Regions from separate parts of the Phyllobacterium sp. P30BS-XVII genome, predicted to be linked through region 1. Evidence: riboswitches for the same ligand, from Rfam matches in the RefSeq annotation. Region 1 holds a riboswitch; each other region holds the start of a gene.
What was found. Region 1 has a riboswitch for cobalamin ahead of FHW17_RS21515 (TonB-dependent receptor). Riboswitches for the same ligand answer to the same signal wherever they lie in the genome.

Region 1 (5,588 bases):
CATAGCATTGTCCTCCTTGTACGAAAGACAAGCCAGAGGAAGAACGGCGCGCCGATGATGGCGGTGAGTACGCCAAGCTTCAGATCACGGCCCGGCGCGATCAGGCGCACGAGAATATCCGCGGCCAGCAGCATCGACGCGCCTCCAAGCGCACTCGCCGGAAGCAGGCGCGAAGGCCGCGCACCGACCAGAGGGCGCAGGATATGCGGAACGATAAGGCCGACAAAACCGATAGCGCCCGCAACCGCCGTGGCTGCCCCCACGGAAGCAGCTGTGCCAAGAATGGCGAATAGCTGGACCCGTTTGATATTGATGCCCATGCTGGCTGCCGCGTCCGGACCCAGCGTCAACGCGTCGAGCGACCGGCCCAGACTGAACAGAAGCACCCAGCCGACAAGAATGAACGGTGCCGCCAGCTGCACATGCAGCATGGAACGGTCCGTGAGCGACCCCAGCATCCAGTAGACTATCTCCATGGCCGCAAAGGGATTGGGCGAAAGGTTCAGTGCCAGCGTGGTCATGGCCCCGGCAAAACTCGACACGGCAATGCCGGCCAGAATGATGGTCAGCGTACTGCCGCCGCGTCCGGCCAATGCCTGTACGAGCAGCACCGCAAGAACAGCGCCTGCCAGCGCCATCAGCGGCAGGGCAAGCGGAAAGGCGAGCGACAGGCCGGTATAGATGGCAATCACCGCACCCAGCGATGCCGATGCACTCACACCGAGAAGCCCCGGTTCAGCCAGCGGATTGCGCAGATATCCCTGCAGCACCGCGCCTGACAATCCCAGCGTTGCGCCGATCATCAGGCCAAGCAAGGCACGCGGTAGCCTTATTTCCCGCATGACCAGCACAATCGCATCACCCTGCCCCGTCAGCAGTGCGCGGATACTGTCAGCAGTGCCAAGCGCCGCCGGCCCAATGAGCAGTGACAGAACAAACATGAGGCACGTCAACAGTACGAGGCCAGTGATCAGAAGGCGGAAATGATCTTTCATTTGTTACCCGCCCGCCCTGCCGCATCCGACAACAATTTGACTGCCTCCGCCGTGAACGGCGCACCGCAGATCCAGTACTTGTCAGGGATATCGATGAGATTTTTCCCTGACAATGCAGCGCGAAACGCCGGGTGAACCTGCGCCTCATAGGCAAGGGATGGTGCGGCATAGGCATTATGGGCGACAATCAGGTCGGGCTTTGCCATGACAAGCTGCTCCAGCGACAGTTTTTGCGTGCCCTCCAAGCCAAGCTTCTCACCAAGATTGATCAGTCCGGCACGGTTGACCACTTCACCGGCCAAGGTGCCGCGACCCGAAGTGAACTGGTTTGCGTAATAAAGCGCGACTGTCGGCGCACCGGCCTGTCTGCCCGGCACACTTGCCAAGGTTGCGTCCATCTCGCGCACAAGTTCCTCAGCCCTTGCCTCCCGCCCCAGAAGCGCGCCCATCCGCCTGATATTGACGCGAATATCGTCAAAGGAAGATTCCGGCTGAAACTCTTCAACCCGAAATCCAAGCCGCTTGAGAATGTCGACGGTCGCCCTTGTCGTATATGTGCCGCTGAGGATCAGGTCCGGCTTCATCAGGAAAATTTCCTCGGCCTGACCATGGTTGGTTACAAACGACGCCGCCTCTTTGGCCAGCACCGAACCCGTTTCGTCCTTGGCAAGATGCGAGACTGAATAAAGCTGTCCCTCACCCGCCAGAAGCATGGCCAATTGGTCGGTGCAAAGGTTCATGGAGACAACCCGCTTCGGCGCTTCGGCGGCGATTGCAGACGGACAGCCAGACAGTGCGATTGCCGTTGCCAGCCTCGCCACCCCTAGCGCCCATCTGCATTGCCTCAACATAATCAGAAGCTTCCCTTCAACCCGACAAAGGCGGTACGGCCCGGTGTGTTGAAACCAAAAACCTCCTGATAATCTTCATCGACCAGGTTCTCGATCCGCGCATAGGCTTCCATCTTGTCACTGAACTTATAGCTGCCACCAATCGTGACCAGCGTATAGTCCTTGAGCACAACACGCGTGGGGAGAGGCGGTGTAAAAGCCGTATCTTCCATCTTTCCGTTGAAGGTTACTTCGCTGAAGACGCGGGCGCGATCTTCAAGGAATGTGTAGGCGGCATTCAGCGAGCCCGAATGTCTTGGCCGCCTTATTTCGATCTGACCATCGGGGTCTTTTGCATCCGTATAGGTGTAGGTCGCCGTCGTGGTGAAACCACTGGTCAAGTTGAGCGTCGCCGCAACTTCCACACCCTGACGCTTGCTGCGCCCATCCTGATTAACAGGCGTATAGCGGAAATCAGGTGTTGCAATGCTGGTAATCTCATCGGTCAGGTTCTGGCGGAAATAGGTCACGTCAACCACCAGCTGCTCATCGAAAAAGCTCTGCTCGACACCGAAATCCCAGCCAAGGCTCTTTTCCGGTCGCAGGTTTGGATTGCCCTTGTAGGTTGAGGGAATATAGCCGAACTGATCGTAGAATGTCGGATTGGTAACGCCTGTACCAACGGAGCTATGCAGTCTCGTTCCCCAGTCCGGAATTTTCCATGCCGCACCGAAACTATAGGTCGATGCATCCTTGAACCGGTCATTGTCATCGTGGCGCGCGGCGGCGTTCAGATAAAGCTGGTCGAAAAACTCGCCCCTGTATTCCCCGACAAACGAATGCATGGTCCGGTCGTGTTTCTCGAACTGCGACGCGTCAAAATATGGGCTGTTAAAATCCGCCTTGGCAGGCCTCTGCTGGAAAGTCTCGCGCTCACCCTGATACCCCGCCGTAATCTGATGCCTGGCGTCGGCAAAGGCTGGCGTATCGAACTTGTAGGTGGCCTGATAGGAACCATTCAGCCGGTTGCCCTCATTGCCGGAGATATATTCGTCGTGCTTGAGATTGTCGCGCAATGTGTTGGTGTCGCTGATCCGCGCTTTTTGAGTCAGGGCACCATCCAGCGATGTCCAGGTAATGCCGAGCGAGCCCAGCAATTCCTTGGTCGTGGTCTGGTCGTCACCATCAACGACAAGCCCCTGAAACGGTGTGCCATAACCGCCATCGGGATCGAGATCGCTGCGGCGGTTGACGTAACGGAATGTACCATCGACAACCACATCGGGCGTTATATCGACCTTGAACTTGCCATTGATGGAGCCGTTCTTGTCGCCGTCCTTTTCTGAACCGAAATTCGAGATGTTGAAACCCTTGTTCTGGCGATAGGTGCCGGAGAGGGCAAAATCATAATTATCGGCGCCGCCCTGCAGCAGCACATTGCCTAGCCAAGTGCCATCTGTGCCCGCTTCCGAGCGTCCGCTGATCTTGAAACCGTCCCGGGTGCCGCCCTTGGTGATGATGTTGACCACACCGGCCAATGCGTTCGAGCCCCAGAAGGCGCTTTGCGGCCCGCGCAGAATTTCGATGTGATCGACATCTGTAACCGGCAAGCCGCCAAAGTCGAATTCGCCATTGCCGGTTTCGCTGGCTTCAACGCCGTCAATCATGACAAGAAGGTGGTTGGCTTCTGCGCCGCGTACCCTCACCTGTGTCAGGCCGCCATAGGAGCCGCCACGCGAAACGGCAAAGCCCGGCACCTGCCGTAACGCATCGGCAACGTAGCGTGTCTGGTTCTGTACCAGCTGCTCGCCTGTGATAACCGTATAGGCCCGCCCGGATTTTTCCGCATCAATGCGTGACTCGCCAAGATTGATATAAATCGGAGCAAGGACAATCGTCCCGTCTCCGTCGGTTGCCGGTTCCTGCGCAATGGCGACCCCGCTCAACAGACCAATGATTGCCCCTGCAAATCCCGTTTGCCTTAACATGATGCCCCCACAGCATGGGAAACGGCTGGCGTTTCCCCGATTACGTCTGAACCGCGGGCTGGATGGGCAGCAAGGGGATTGTAACAATCAACCTGCAATCGCTCCGGCACACGGCAACACTTTTTCAAATGTCACCGCGACGAGCGACCGCGCCTGAACACACCCCGTGTTCGAGCTGGGTGACCGGAACGGGCAGGTCTCCTGACTTCCGGATCACTGCATGTCCCCCGCCTTCCCAATCACGCAAAAGCGCTTTCAGTGGCACTATGGAGGACCGCTCACCGGTTACAGTTGCGGGGGCAGCCACGGATTAGGCCCCTTCTTGGGTCATCCTCACCGTGTTCCCTTTTCATCCGCTTTTGATCGCGGAACCAATTCCATATTCTGGATAGCAACCTCGTCTTGAACGGTCAACAATCACAGGGGGCCTAAATTGTTGACATTGCCCCTTCCACGAAAGAGAAAAATTTAATCTATAAAAATGCCTGAATCTGTACACACGATCTGCGAACATTTCGGCCTTAGCCAAATTCTTCCAATATATTGCTCACAAAAGGTATTTTCGCCGCGATCGAGGGTTATGCAGCGTCTGCTAATTTGCTGATCTGCCTTGCAAAATCAGCCATTGCATATTAATCGCTGCCGATTACATAAGGTTTGCTGGCATTACCAGGCGCGCATTTTCGCCGATGAACCAGTTGAATGATGCCAGTTGAATAATGAATGGAGCAACGCCCGGCTCGTTCATTTGTTGATATCAGTATCGAACGAGAGAACCCGGGATGACTGCATTTTCGCCAGTAGCTGCAACAGCGGCAACCGTTCTTGAGCCAGACGACGTTTCGGCGCCGGTTGCCTTTCCTATTCCTGATAATGTGTATGCGGAAACAGTGACCGAGGTTCGCCATTATACCGACCGCCTGTTCCGCTTCCGCATCACCCGTCCCGCGAGCTTCCGGTTCCGTTCGGGCGAGTTTGTCATGATCGGCCTGCCCAATGCGGAAAAGCCTGTTTATCGCGCCTATTCCATCGCCAGCCCATCTTGGGATGAGGAAATCGAGTTCTTTTCGATCAAGGTTGAAAATGGCCCGCTGACCGAGCATCTGCAGAAGATCAAACGCGGCGATACGGTCCTTCTGCGCAAGAAGTCGACGGGCACGCTCGTTCTCGATGCACTGCTGCCGGGAAAGCGCCTCTATATGCTGTCGACAGGAACAGGTGTTGCACCCTTCGCCAGCCTGATCCGTGACCCTGAGACCTATGAGAAGTTCGAAGAAGTCATTCTGGTGCAGACCTGCCGCGACGTCGCCGAACTCAAATACATCACCGAAATGGTGGAAGGCATCAAGGATGATCCGCTGATCGGCGAATTTGCCGCCGACAGCCTGCGGCTCTACACCACGACCACGCGCGAAAATTTTACCCATATGGGCCGCGTTACCGATCTGATGACAAGCGGCAAGCTGTTCAGTGATCTCGGCCTGCCGCCGCTCAATCCGGAAACCGATCGCGGCATGATCTGTGGTTCGATGCACATGATCCACGATACGAAGGCTATTCTGGAATCCTTTGGTCTCGAAGAAGGCGCGAACAACAAGCCGTCGACCTATGTCGTGGAGCGGGCCTTCGTCGGCTAAACCGTTCCCCTATATCCAGATTTGAATCATGTGCCCGGTCTTCACAGACCGGGCATTTTTGTTTTGAGCATTTTTGTCACCGATTTGTGACACCGGGCCTCTTCTAAAAGATGAGTCCACATGCTATATGTATCGTTG
Region 2 (5,588 bases), on a different contig from region 1:
ATGCGGCAACGCACCGAGAGGCAGGCGGTAGCCCACGGGCGAATCCCCCGGCACGAGAAACAGCTTACCGCGACGCGTCGTCCATTTTTCACTGCGCCAGCGCGGCCCGGAAGCAAGGCTGTTCCAGCGCTGCACCGGCAGCACAAAACCGCTTGGCTCGGTGAGCCCACGTTCAAAAACCCGGGCAATACGGCTGCGCTCTTCGGGGTCTTTCAGCTTGGAATTGGAGGGGTCGACATTATCAGGCAGATTGCCTTCCTTGACGATCCATTCGGCCGGGTCTTCATAGGCGGGGGCCACCATCTCCTGTTCAACGCCAAGCTCATCCGCCAGCGCCAGCAGAAGCTTTCCGGCATCATCAGGCTTCACATCTGCCGTGCTGTTCTCAGGCGCGATCAGGTCAGGATTGACCCAGATCGGCTTACCATCCTTGCGCCAGTAGAGTGAGAACGTCCAACGCGGTAGGCTTTCGCCGGGATACCATTTGCCCTGCCCGTAATGCAGGAAGCCACCGGGCGCAAAACGCTCGCGCAGCCGCCGGATCAGTTTGTCGGCCTTTTCCCGCTTGGTGGGGCCGACGGCATCAGTGTTCCATTCGCCTGACTCAAAATCATCTATGGAGACGAATGTCGGTTCGCCGCCCATGGTCAGCCGCACATCGCGTTCTTTGAGGATGGCATCCACCTGTTCGCCAAGGGCATCGAGCGCATTCCATGATTCATCCGAAAACGGCTTGGTGATGCGCGGATGTTCGGAAACCCTGTCAACCCGCATATCAAAGCCGAATTCGACATTGGCAAACTCCGCCATACCGGAAATCGGCGCGGCGTTGCGGTAATGCGGGGTGGCGGCCAGCGGCACATGGCTTTCACCGGTCAGAAGCCCCGATGTCGGATCAAGGCCGATCCAGCCGGCACCGGGCAGATAGACCTCGCACCAGGCATGCAGATCGGTAAAATCCTTGTCTGTCCCGGCAGGGCCATCAATGGCAACGAGATCAGGCTTCAACTGGATGAGATAGCCCGAAACAAAGCGCGCAGCGAGCCCGAGATTGCGCAGGACCTGCACCAGCAGCCAGCTTGAATCGCGGCACGACCCAGAGCGCAGGCCAAGCGTCGCCTCCGGCTCCTGCACACCGGTTTCCATGCGGATGACATAGCCGATTTCCCGCTGGATGCGCGCATTGAGATCGACGACGAAATTCACCGTATTGGTCGGACTGCGATCAATCGTTGCGAGGAAGTTCGAAACCAGCGGCCCCACTGGTTCCGGCTTCATATAGATCGACAGGTCATCGCTGATTTCCTGCGGATAGTTGAACGGCCACGTCTCCGCGACCGGCTCCACAAAGAAATCGAAGGGATTATAGACGGTCATATCAGCGATGAGATCGACCTCGATCTTCAATTCCGTCACCGGTTCAGGGAAAACGAAGCGGGCAAGGAAATTGCCGTAGGGGTCCTGCTGCAGATTGACGAAATGATTGGCCGGACTGACCTTCAGGGAATGGCTGAGAACTTTCGTTCGCGAATGGGGCGCTGGCTGGAGCCGGATGATTTGCGGCCCGAGCATGATGGGCCGGTCATACTTGTAGTGCGTCAGGTGATAGACTGCTGCGTGAATTGCCATGTCGCCTCAAAAGCTACGATTCCACAAATACTCCAAGCACTCTACCGAGTTGTCAGCCAATTGAAATCTTTCATTTGCCAAAAATTTTGGCAGCGTCAAAAATTGCCGCATAAACGTGCTTGCAACGGCGGGGCTGGCCGCATAGCATCCGCGCCGATGGTTTCTCCGGCAAGACAACGCCGGGGATGAAAAGGGAACACGGTGAGGCGTACCCAAAAGGGACCGAGACCGTGGCTGCCCCCGCAACTGTAAGCGGTGAGCGATGCCTGACATGCCACTGGTTGAAAGACCGGGAAGGCAAGGCAAAGCTGAGACCCGCGAGCCAGGAGACCTGCCATCTCAATTGAAATTCGAACCGGACGGGGTGTGCCGGGAGCGATGCGATGTCTCTCCCGCATTGTCGCGATGGTGCATTGGCTGCGTTCCCCCAACCCCTGTCTTTGAGGCAATGGACAGGCATGAGCAGGCCGAACCACCAGATTATCGTCTGCACCCTGTGCAAGGCTTCCGACGGCGCACGACCGGGGCAGGACCTTGTCGACAGGCTTGCAGCGGAACTTAATGGCGATCCCGCCTATGAGGTACGCGGTGTCGGCTGCATGGCGGGCTGCGGACATCCCTGCACCGTGGCATTCCGCGCGCCTGACAAGGCGCAATATCTCTTCGGCGATATCTGCCCCGACGCCAACTTTGCCGACCTTATCGATTTTGCCCGGATGTATCAGCGCCTCGATGACGGCTGGTCCCAGGCGTCGCAGCGCCCGCCTGGCCTTTACGACAAGACACTCGCGCGAATTCCTGCACATCTATGACACGGCAGGCATTGACCAATGTTATAACGTTACTATACGAGAACAGTGTGCCTGATATGGCACGACAGAGTTTACCGATTTGGGACCCAGCACCATGTGTTTTGCCTGCAGTCACGGACATCATCAGCCCATGAACAACATCGTCATGCGCGCCGACGACGTGACATTTCGCACCTCCGGCCAGACGCTCGTCGACGAAACCTCGCTCGATATTGAGCAAGGTTCGCGGCTCGCCATTATCGGCCCGAATGGCGCCGGAAAATCCACGCTGCTGCGCATGCTGGCGGGTCTGCTACGGCCCTCCTCCGGCAATGTTTATATCGAAGGCACACCTATTGACCGGTTGAAACCCAGAGAAAGGGCAAGACGCTTCGCCTTTGTCGGCCAGACCGATGCGCCTGACCATCAGTTGCTGGTGGAGGATTATGTCTCGCTTGGCCGTATTCCGCATATGGGCGCTCTGACCAGGGCCGGAGATCGCGATATCGTGGCGGAGGCGCTGCTGCGTGCCAAGGTTGCCCAGTTTTCCCGCCGCCCCATAGGTTCGCTCTCCGGTGGTGAGAGGCAACGCGTGCAACTGGCTCGTGCGATTGCCCAGCAGCCTGATATTCTGTTTCTGGATGAACCCACCAACCACCTCGATCCGAAAGCGCGCAGCGAATTGCTGGCGCTTGTCGCCGGGCTCGACGTGACTGTCATCGCCGTGCTGCACGACCTGCCGCTTGTCGCGCCCTTTGCCACCCATGTTGCTGTCATGCACAGCGCGCAGCTGGTCGCCATTGGCACGCCGGATGAAACACTGACGCCGCGCATTGTCAGCGATGTCTTTGATCTCGACGTATTGCGCCTGCGCCACCCATCGCAGGATCGCGACCTCATGGTGTTCGAAGCACCGGAACCAACAACAACAATACAATCTGCTCAGCTACGGAGAATTTGATGAAAAGAACGTTGCTCGCCCTCGCTTTGTCGGCGCTATCTGCGCCCGCATGGGCGTTTCCTGTTACCGTTGACAGCTGCGGCAAGCCGCTGACCTTTGATGTCGCTCCCAAGCGCGCGGTCATTCAGGACATCAATATGAGCGAAATGGCTTTTGCTCTGCACCTGCAACCCTCCATAGTCGGGGTTTCGGGCATTACAGGCTGGTACAAGCTGGATGACGCTTTCAAAAAGCAGCAGGGTTCCATCCCCGAACTTGCACCCAAATATCCGACGCTGGAAAATCTCGTCGCCGTTGAGCCCGACTTTTTCTTTGCGGGCTGGAATTACGGCATGAAACCCGGTGGCGAAGTCACGCCCGATACGCTTGCGCCACATGGCATCAAGACGCTTGAGCTGACCGAAAGCTGCATTCATCTCGACAAGAACCGGCCAGCCGCCACCATGGACCTGCTCTACGGCGACATGGAAAAGCTGGGCAAGATTTTCGGCAAGGAAGATGACGCAAACAAGCTGGTCAGCGGCTGGAAGACCGAGCTTGCCAGCCTCAAGACCAAGATCGGCGACAAGAGCGGCACCCGCGTGTTCCTCTATGATTCAGGCGAGGACAAGCCGTTCACCGCAGGCAAATTCGCCATTCCGACGGCGATGATCAGCGAAGCCGGTGGCAGCAATATCATGGCCGATCTCGACACAAGCTGGGGCACCACCTCGTGGGAAACCGTGGCCACACGCAATCCTGAGTTCCTCGTGCTCCTCGATTATCAGGATGATGCGGGCTACCAGAAACTGCTCGACTTCCTCAAATCGCATCCGGCGATGAAGGAAACCGACGCGGTGAAGAACAATCGCTTCGTCGCCCTGCGCTATGCGGAACTGACGCCCGGCCCCGCCAATATCGAGGCAATCATCAAGATGACCAAGGCGATGCACCCGGAAGCATTCTGAGTGCTTCCGTCTATCCGTCAGCATCTGATGCTTATCGTGGGGGTGATGGCCATTCTGGCTCTCGCCCTCATCTCCATTGCCTATGGGGCAACGGTTATCCCGCTCGGTGACGTGCTGCGCGCGCTTGCCCATGCCTCCGGGCTCTCCGATACCGCTGTTCAGGGTCCTGTTGGCAAGATCATTGTTGATTTGCGCCTGCCGCGGGTGATCCTCGCCATTTGCGTGGGCGCCGGGCTCGGCATTATCGGTGCGCTCTTGCAAACCGTCACCCGCAATGATCTCGCCGATCCATTCCTTTTCGGCCTTTCCAATGGCGCGGCAGCGGGAGCGGTCTGCGTGATTACAATCATCGGCGACCGGTTCGGCATCTGGACCCTGCCGATTGCCGCATTCAGCGGCGGCATGTTGGCGGCCATTGTCGTGCTCATGCTGGTGCGGCGCGTGCAGGGACAGGGGCCGGAACGGCTGATCCTTGCGGGGCTTGCCGTCTCGTTCCTCTTTGCAGCGCTGACCAACTATATGGTGTTTGCCGGTGATCAGCGCGCCGCCCATTCGGTGATGTTCTGGACCCTTGGCGGCCTCGGCCTTGCCCGCTGGGAAAACCTGCCGCTGGCGCTTGTCGGCCTTGCGGCGATCCTCATCTACGCGCTTTACAACCACCGCAATCTGGATGCGCTATTGGCGGGCGAAAACACGGCGGAAAGCCTTGGCATCCGGGTGACACGCATCCGCAACACGGTGTTCATCGTCTGCGCTTTCTCAACCGCGATTTTTGTGTCGGTTGCCGGTGTCATCGGTTTCGTCGGCCTGATGATCCCGCATATTGCCCGGCGTTTTTCGGGCCAACTGCATGCGGGGCTGATTGTGACCTGCGCCCTGCTGGGTGCAACGCTGATCCTCCTGAGCGACCTCGCCGCGCGTTTGCTGCTGGCACCACAGGAACTACCCATCGGTATTGTCACCAGTTCCATCGGTGCGTTTTTTGTGGTGACGGTGCTGTTGAGGAAACGGCCGGGGTAGCAATTCTTGCAAAATTGCCTATCTAGGCCTATGCTTAGGCATATGCCAGAAAAGGAGATTCCACCATGCAGGAACGACAGGTAAAATTATTTCGCAATGGCAGGAATCAGGCTGTGAGAATCCCGGTGGAATTTGAAATGCCGGGCGATACCGCAATCATGCACCGTGAGGGCAACCGGCTGATTATCGAGCCTGTGAAACAACGGTCCTTGATTGAATTTCTGGCAAATCTCGAACCAC
Region 3 (5,588 bases), on a different contig from region 1:
CGAGCACCACGAGCAGGTTCAAATCGACAGATCGCAAATTCATGCGCTGAATACTAGCACATTTATTTTATTGAAATGAAGAATACCCAAACGGCAATAATCAGGCCTCGATTTCCACATTGCCAAGCGGCTTCGTGCAGCAGGCAAGCACAAACCCCTCGTCGATTTCCTCATCGAGAATACCGCCATTGTGATCCATCTCGGATTTGCCCGACAGTTTCATCACCTTGCAGGTGCCGCACAGGCCGGATTCGCAAGCGGCTGCAATGCGTATACCCGCACCACGCGCTGCTTTCAGGATCGTATCACCCGGCATGCAGGGCACTTCCATACCAGACATGGAGAAGGTGATCGTGGCAGCCGATTCCAATGCTTCCGTGGAAATGACATCGAGCATGGGCAATACCGGCTCGGCGGCGGGGCCAAAGCTTTCCTGATGATAATGCGCCATATCGAAGCCATTGGCCTCAAGCATGGTACGCACATCCCGCATGAAACCTTCCGGGCCACAGCAGAAAATTGTCCGATCCTTGAAGTCAGGCGAAAGCAGCGGCAGTTTGGGCGCCTCAAGCCTGCCGCGAATGCCGGTCCAAAGCTGCCCCATCTCGTGTTCCTTGATCAGAAACGACAGTTTCAGATTGGGCATGCAGTTGGTGAGATATTCCAGTTCCCGGCGGAAAATAATATCGCTGGGGCGGCGGGCGCAGGTAACGAAGCTGATATCGCTCTGCGGCGCGCAATCATGCATCCAGCGGGTCATCGACATCATCGGCGTAATGCCAGATCCCGCCGAGATGAACAGATATTTTTCGCCCGGATGCTTGCGCATGGAAAAATCGCCGAGCGGCCCGAATGCCTTCAGCCGGACACCCGGCGTCAGGTGATCCAGCATCCAGCGGGTGCCGATACTGCCTTCCTGCGCTTTGACCGTCACAGCAATAGTGAATGGCCGTGACGGGCTGGATGACAGCGTATAGGTACGCAAAACAGCTTCGGGCTGGGTCGGCAGTTCGAAGGTCATGAACTGGCCCGGCTCATAGCGGAACCAGTTCTGATTGTCGGAACGGAATGTGAAAGTCTTCACATTCGGCGCTTCCTCAATGATCGACAGGCACTCCAATAAATGCAGCCGATCATTCCACGGCTGCATCTGGTCGAGGTGCGGGTAAGACTGAGGAACGCCCATATTCATTTTTACCTATGCTACCTTGCTGAGCCGCGTATCACCGCCGGTGAGACGCTCTTCCATGAACCTGCAATACCATTCGAGGAACTGCAGTACGCCGCCTTCATGTTCGGTCGAATAGGGACCGGGTTCATAGGCGGGCGAGCGGATGCCGAAAGCGTTTTCCTCGACAATACGGCGGTCCTGATCATTGGTTTCCGTCCACACATGCGTCAGTTCTTCGAGGTTATAGTCTACGCCCTCGACGGCATCCTTATGTACCAGCCACTTGGTTGTAACCTGTGTTTCATCCGGGCCAAGCGGCAGCACACGGAACGAAATGGCATGGTCGCCAAGAATGTGGTTCCAGGTGGTCGGATAATGGAACAGCAACAGCGAACCGATCCGCTTCTCATTGACAATATCGCTGAGCTGCTTACCGACGGCGCGGCGACCGGTCATCGTATAGCTTTCCGAATCCCGCAGCAGCGGAACACGGGTGGCGCGATACTGACCATCATCGGACATGCGGAAAGTGCTTGGGAGGCCCGCAGCTTCACAACGCTGCCAATGTTCAGCAATTTCTGGATCGTCACCGGCGCCCTGTACACCGGTGACACTCGGCGCTTCCGGGAAAGTCTTGCACAGTTCAGGATGGTTGGCGACGCAGTGATAGCACTCGCGATTGTTTTCCCAGACCAGCTTCCAGTTGCCCTTCTCCACAATGGTGCTCTGATAGGCAACCTTTGTGTCGATGAGCTTATGCGGTGCAAGATAAGGCTCGATCAGTGCGCGGGTTGCGCTGAAATCAGTCGGGTTCTGCGCAAGACAGATGAAGATGTAACCACCAACGCTTTCGCAATGCACAGGCTTGAGGCTGTGCTGGCTGGGGTCGAAATCATCGCCCATCTGGCGCGCGAAAAGCAGGCGGCCGTCAAGCTCATAGGTCCACTGGTGATAGGGGCAGACGAGCTTTGCCGATGTGCCGCGCTCAGCCGCACAGACGCGCGAACCGCGATGGCGGCAGGAATTGTGGAAAGCACGAATCTGGCCCTGACGGTCACGCACGATGACCACAGGATAGTCGCCCACCTGCACGGTGAAGAAATTGCCGGGCTTGGTGACTTCGCAATCATGGCCGATGAACAGCCAGTCACGATAAAAAATATTTTCCATATCCAGACGGTAATAGTCCGGATCGGAATAGAAGGCCTGTTCGAGGCCGTAGCCGGGTTTCCGGTTTTTCAGGTTCCGGAGCAGTTCGTTGCGCATATCCATGTCGTGTCCTCGCCTCAATGTTGCGAAAGAACTGACTGGTGGTGACGGAGGAAGAACGCCTACACGGTCAGCACAAGCCGATGCCCGCATAAAATCATGCTCCTTGATCGCCCACCGCGATCAGTCGGTTTCAGTCCCGAGGCTGGTTTCCGGGCTCTGGAGTTGCCATCTCGGCTGTCACGACGCCTTCCCGGGTTGTGGCCCAGTGGCTGTTATGCCGTGTTTCACTCCACTACCGTTGCGGGGGCAGCGCCGGGTTTCCGACCGGCTTCCCAATTCTCCGCTTCCCTAGAAAAAAGCGGCACCTCAAGTGCCCCGATAAAAGCATTCGGCATAAAAAAAGAATAGGTGCGGAAACGACATCCCATTTACGTAAGACGACACTGTACACTATGTCGCAGAATGGCCAGCAGGTGCCCCTAATTCAGCCGAGAACAACAAGCTCTTCAAAGTGGTTCATATCGACGAAACTGCAAAAAGCCGGCGGATTAAGCGCAATAATGGGCGCATCGCGTTGAATGGTAGCAAGGCAATCATCGAGAAGCGCCTGCCATGCGCCAAGCCGTTCATCGGGAAAACGTTCGATCACATAGGCCAGTGTAATATGGAAAACATAGGTGTCGTGATCAGGATGCCGATACCCGAACGGAACGGCCAATGCGTCGCGCCAGGCCCGCAGGATTTGCTCGTCATATTCGCTCGCACCGGCAACCGTAAGTCCCGCAGGTGTGACATCGATCACTTTGACATTAAACGGCCCACACCCTTCAAAATCCTGCAGACGATCCACATAAAGCTGGGTCATATCGTCAATACTGGTCTCAAGCGCAACATCATCTGGCCAAAAGGATGCCCGGCGGCGATATTCGATGATACCCTGAAACAGGGTCATGTGCAGGCTGGAGATGGGTGTGAATGCCAATTGCCCGGCATCCGGCATAGCCAGCATCCGCTCGCGCACCGCAATAACAGCCGCCTCAGACTCAGAACCTTTCACCAGATGGCAGACCACCGTATTGCCCGGCTCAAGCTGAAACTCGCCCTTGGTGTTATAGCGCCTGCCGAGATGAACGGGCGGCTCCGGGTGAAGGCTGGCGGCAAAGCGGGCAAGTGAAGGCTTGATCAGGTCGAGCATGGAAACCCCGTGACGAGTAAATGAGAGTGTCACATGCCAATGGGACTCACTGGCACGCAAATGATCCCTCCGCCATAGGACAGCTCTTTGTCAGGCAGATGAAGCCCGCCTATGGCCGGTAAAGATATTCCTCGATCGAAGCCTGTTTCATTTCAATCGAGAAACCCGGCAGTGATGGCGGCATATAGGCCGCGTCCTGAATGTTGCAGGGATCGATGAAATGCTCATGCAGATGGTCGACATATTCGATCACCCGGCCCTCTTTCGTGCCCGACACAGCAATATAGTCGATCATCGACAGATGCTGCACGTATTCACAAAGACCCACGCCGCCAGCATGCGGCCAGACGGGCAGCTCGTACTTCGCGGCAATCAGTAATACGGCAAGCACTTCATTCAGTCCGCCCATGCGGCACGAATCGATCTGCACCACATCAATAGCGCCTTCAGCGATGAACTGCTTGAACATGATGCGGTTCTGGCACATCTCGCCCGTGGCAACCTTCACTGGCTTGATCGCCTGCCGGATCTTGCGATGCCCAGCCACATCGTCAGGGCTGGTCGGCTCTTCGATGAAGAATGGCTTGACGAAGGCAAGCTTGTTGACCCAATCGATGGCTTCGTTGACTTCCCATACCTGATTGGCATCGATCATCAGGATACGATCCGGCCCGATCACCTCGCGCGCAATGGTCAGACGGCGAATATCGTCCTCAAGATCGCGGCCAACTTTCATCTTGATGTGGTTGAAGCCTGAATCAACAGCCTCCTGACAAAGACGGCGCAGCTTTTCGTCGGAATAGCCAAGCCATCCCGCCGACGTTGTATAGCAGGGATAACCCTCCGCCTTCAGCGTTGCTATCCGCTCCCGTTTGCCGGTCTCAGCCTTGCGCAGAATGTCCAGCGCCTCCTCGCGTGTCAGCACATCAGTCAGGTAGCGGAAGTCGACAATATTGACGATCTCCTCAGGCGTCATTTCGCCAACCAGCTGCCAGACTGGCTTGCCCGCTTCTTTCGCCAAAAGATCCCATACTGCATTGACCACGGCACCGGTTGCCAGATGCATCGCGCCCTTATCCGGCCCGATCCAGCGCAACTGGCTGTCACCCGTGATGAAATGCCAGAAACGGCCCGGATCTTCCTTCACCCAGTCCAGTTCAAGCCCGACAACCAGATGCTTCATCGCTTCAATCGCGAGGCAGCAGATTTCGTTGCCGCGACCGATGGTGAAGGTCAGGCCATGACCGGAGAGTGCCTTGTTATCCGTATCGAGGATAACATAGGCGGCGGAATAATCCGGATCCGGGTTCATGGCATCCGATCCATCCAGACTCTGCGAGGTGGGAAAGCGGACGTCGAAGACGCGAAGATCGGTGATGCGGGTCACAATATGCCTCTTGAATAATGTTGCGGGACCAGCACTGAACTAAACGTCAGCGCGAGCCACCTGTTTCTGGGTGCCAAGACCATCAATGCCAAGCTCGATCACATCACCGGCTTTGAGGTAGCGCGGTGGCTTCATGCCCATGCCAACGCCGGGCGGTGTTCCCGTCGAGATGATGTCACCGGGATGCAGCGACATGAACTGGCTGAGATAGGAGACGAGGAATGCAGCACCATAGACCATGGTCTTGGTAGAGCCGTTCTGCATTGTCTCGCCATTGACCTTCAGCCACATGCCGAGATTCTGCGGATCGGTGATTTCATCCTTTGTCACCAGCCATGGGCCGGTCGGACCGAACGTGTCGCAGGATTTGCCCTTGGTCCACTGGCCCGCACGTTCAATCTGGAAGGCGCGCTCGCTGACATCATGCACGGTGCAGTACCCCGCGACATAATCCAGTGCTTCGGCCTCGCTGACATATTTTGCCGTCCGGCCAATGACGATGCCAAGCTCGACTTCCCAGTCGGTCTTCTGCGAACCGCGCGGAATAACAAGATCATCATTCGGGCCGACAATGGCCGATGTTGCCTTCATGAAAATGACGGGTTCCGGTGGCACCGCCATAC

Region 2: linked by a shared signal. The riboswitch ahead of FHW17_RS11300 (DUF1636 family protein) and the one ahead of FHW17_RS21515 (TonB-dependent receptor) in region 1 are both predicted to bind cobalamin.
Region 3: linked by a shared signal. The riboswitch ahead of FHW17_RS06565 (aromatic ring-hydroxylating dioxygenase subunit alpha) and the one ahead of FHW17_RS21515 (TonB-dependent receptor) in region 1 are both predicted to bind cobalamin.

The regions. Positions count from the first base shown of each region.
Region 1 covers NZ_JACGXO010000009.1:90,570-96,157, forward strand. The annotation lists gene FHW17_RS21500 (ABC transporter ATP-binding protein) at 1-3, opposite strand, end outside; gene FHW17_RS21505 (iron ABC transporter permease) at 1-995, opposite strand, end outside; gene FHW17_RS21510 (ABC transporter substrate-binding protein) at 992-1,816, opposite strand; gene FHW17_RS21515 (TonB-dependent receptor) at 1,849-3,813, opposite strand; cobalamin riboswitch at 3,987-4,204, opposite strand; gene FHW17_RS21520 (ferredoxin--NADP reductase) at 4,596-5,450, shown strand.
Region 2 covers NZ_JACGXO010000003.1:424,804-430,391, forward strand. The annotation lists gene FHW17_RS11295 (transglutaminase family protein) at 1-1,629, opposite strand, end outside; cobalamin riboswitch at 1,770-1,983, shown strand; gene FHW17_RS11300 (DUF1636 family protein) at 2,088-2,441, shown strand; gene FHW17_RS11305 (ABC transporter ATP-binding protein) at 2,572-3,381, shown strand; gene FHW17_RS11310 (ABC transporter substrate-binding protein) at 3,381-4,328, shown strand; gene FHW17_RS11315 (iron ABC transporter permease) at 4,356-5,348, shown strand; gene FHW17_RS11320 (AbrB/MazE/SpoVT family DNA-binding domain-containing protein) at 5,414-5,588, shown strand, end outside.
Region 3 covers NZ_JACGXO010000002.1:124,734-130,321, reverse strand. The annotation lists gene FHW17_RS06575 (LysR family transcriptional regulator) at 1-43, opposite strand, end outside; gene FHW17_RS06570 (hybrid-cluster NAD(P)-dependent oxidoreductase) at 101-1,192, opposite strand; gene FHW17_RS06565 (aromatic ring-hydroxylating dioxygenase subunit alpha) at 1,199-2,443, opposite strand; cobalamin riboswitch at 2,566-2,767, opposite strand; gene FHW17_RS06560 (DUF1868 domain-containing protein) at 2,868-3,578, opposite strand; gene FHW17_RS06555 (L-fuconate dehydratase) at 3,688-4,965, opposite strand; gene FHW17_RS06550 (fumarylacetoacetate hydrolase family protein) at 5,005-5,588, opposite strand, start outside.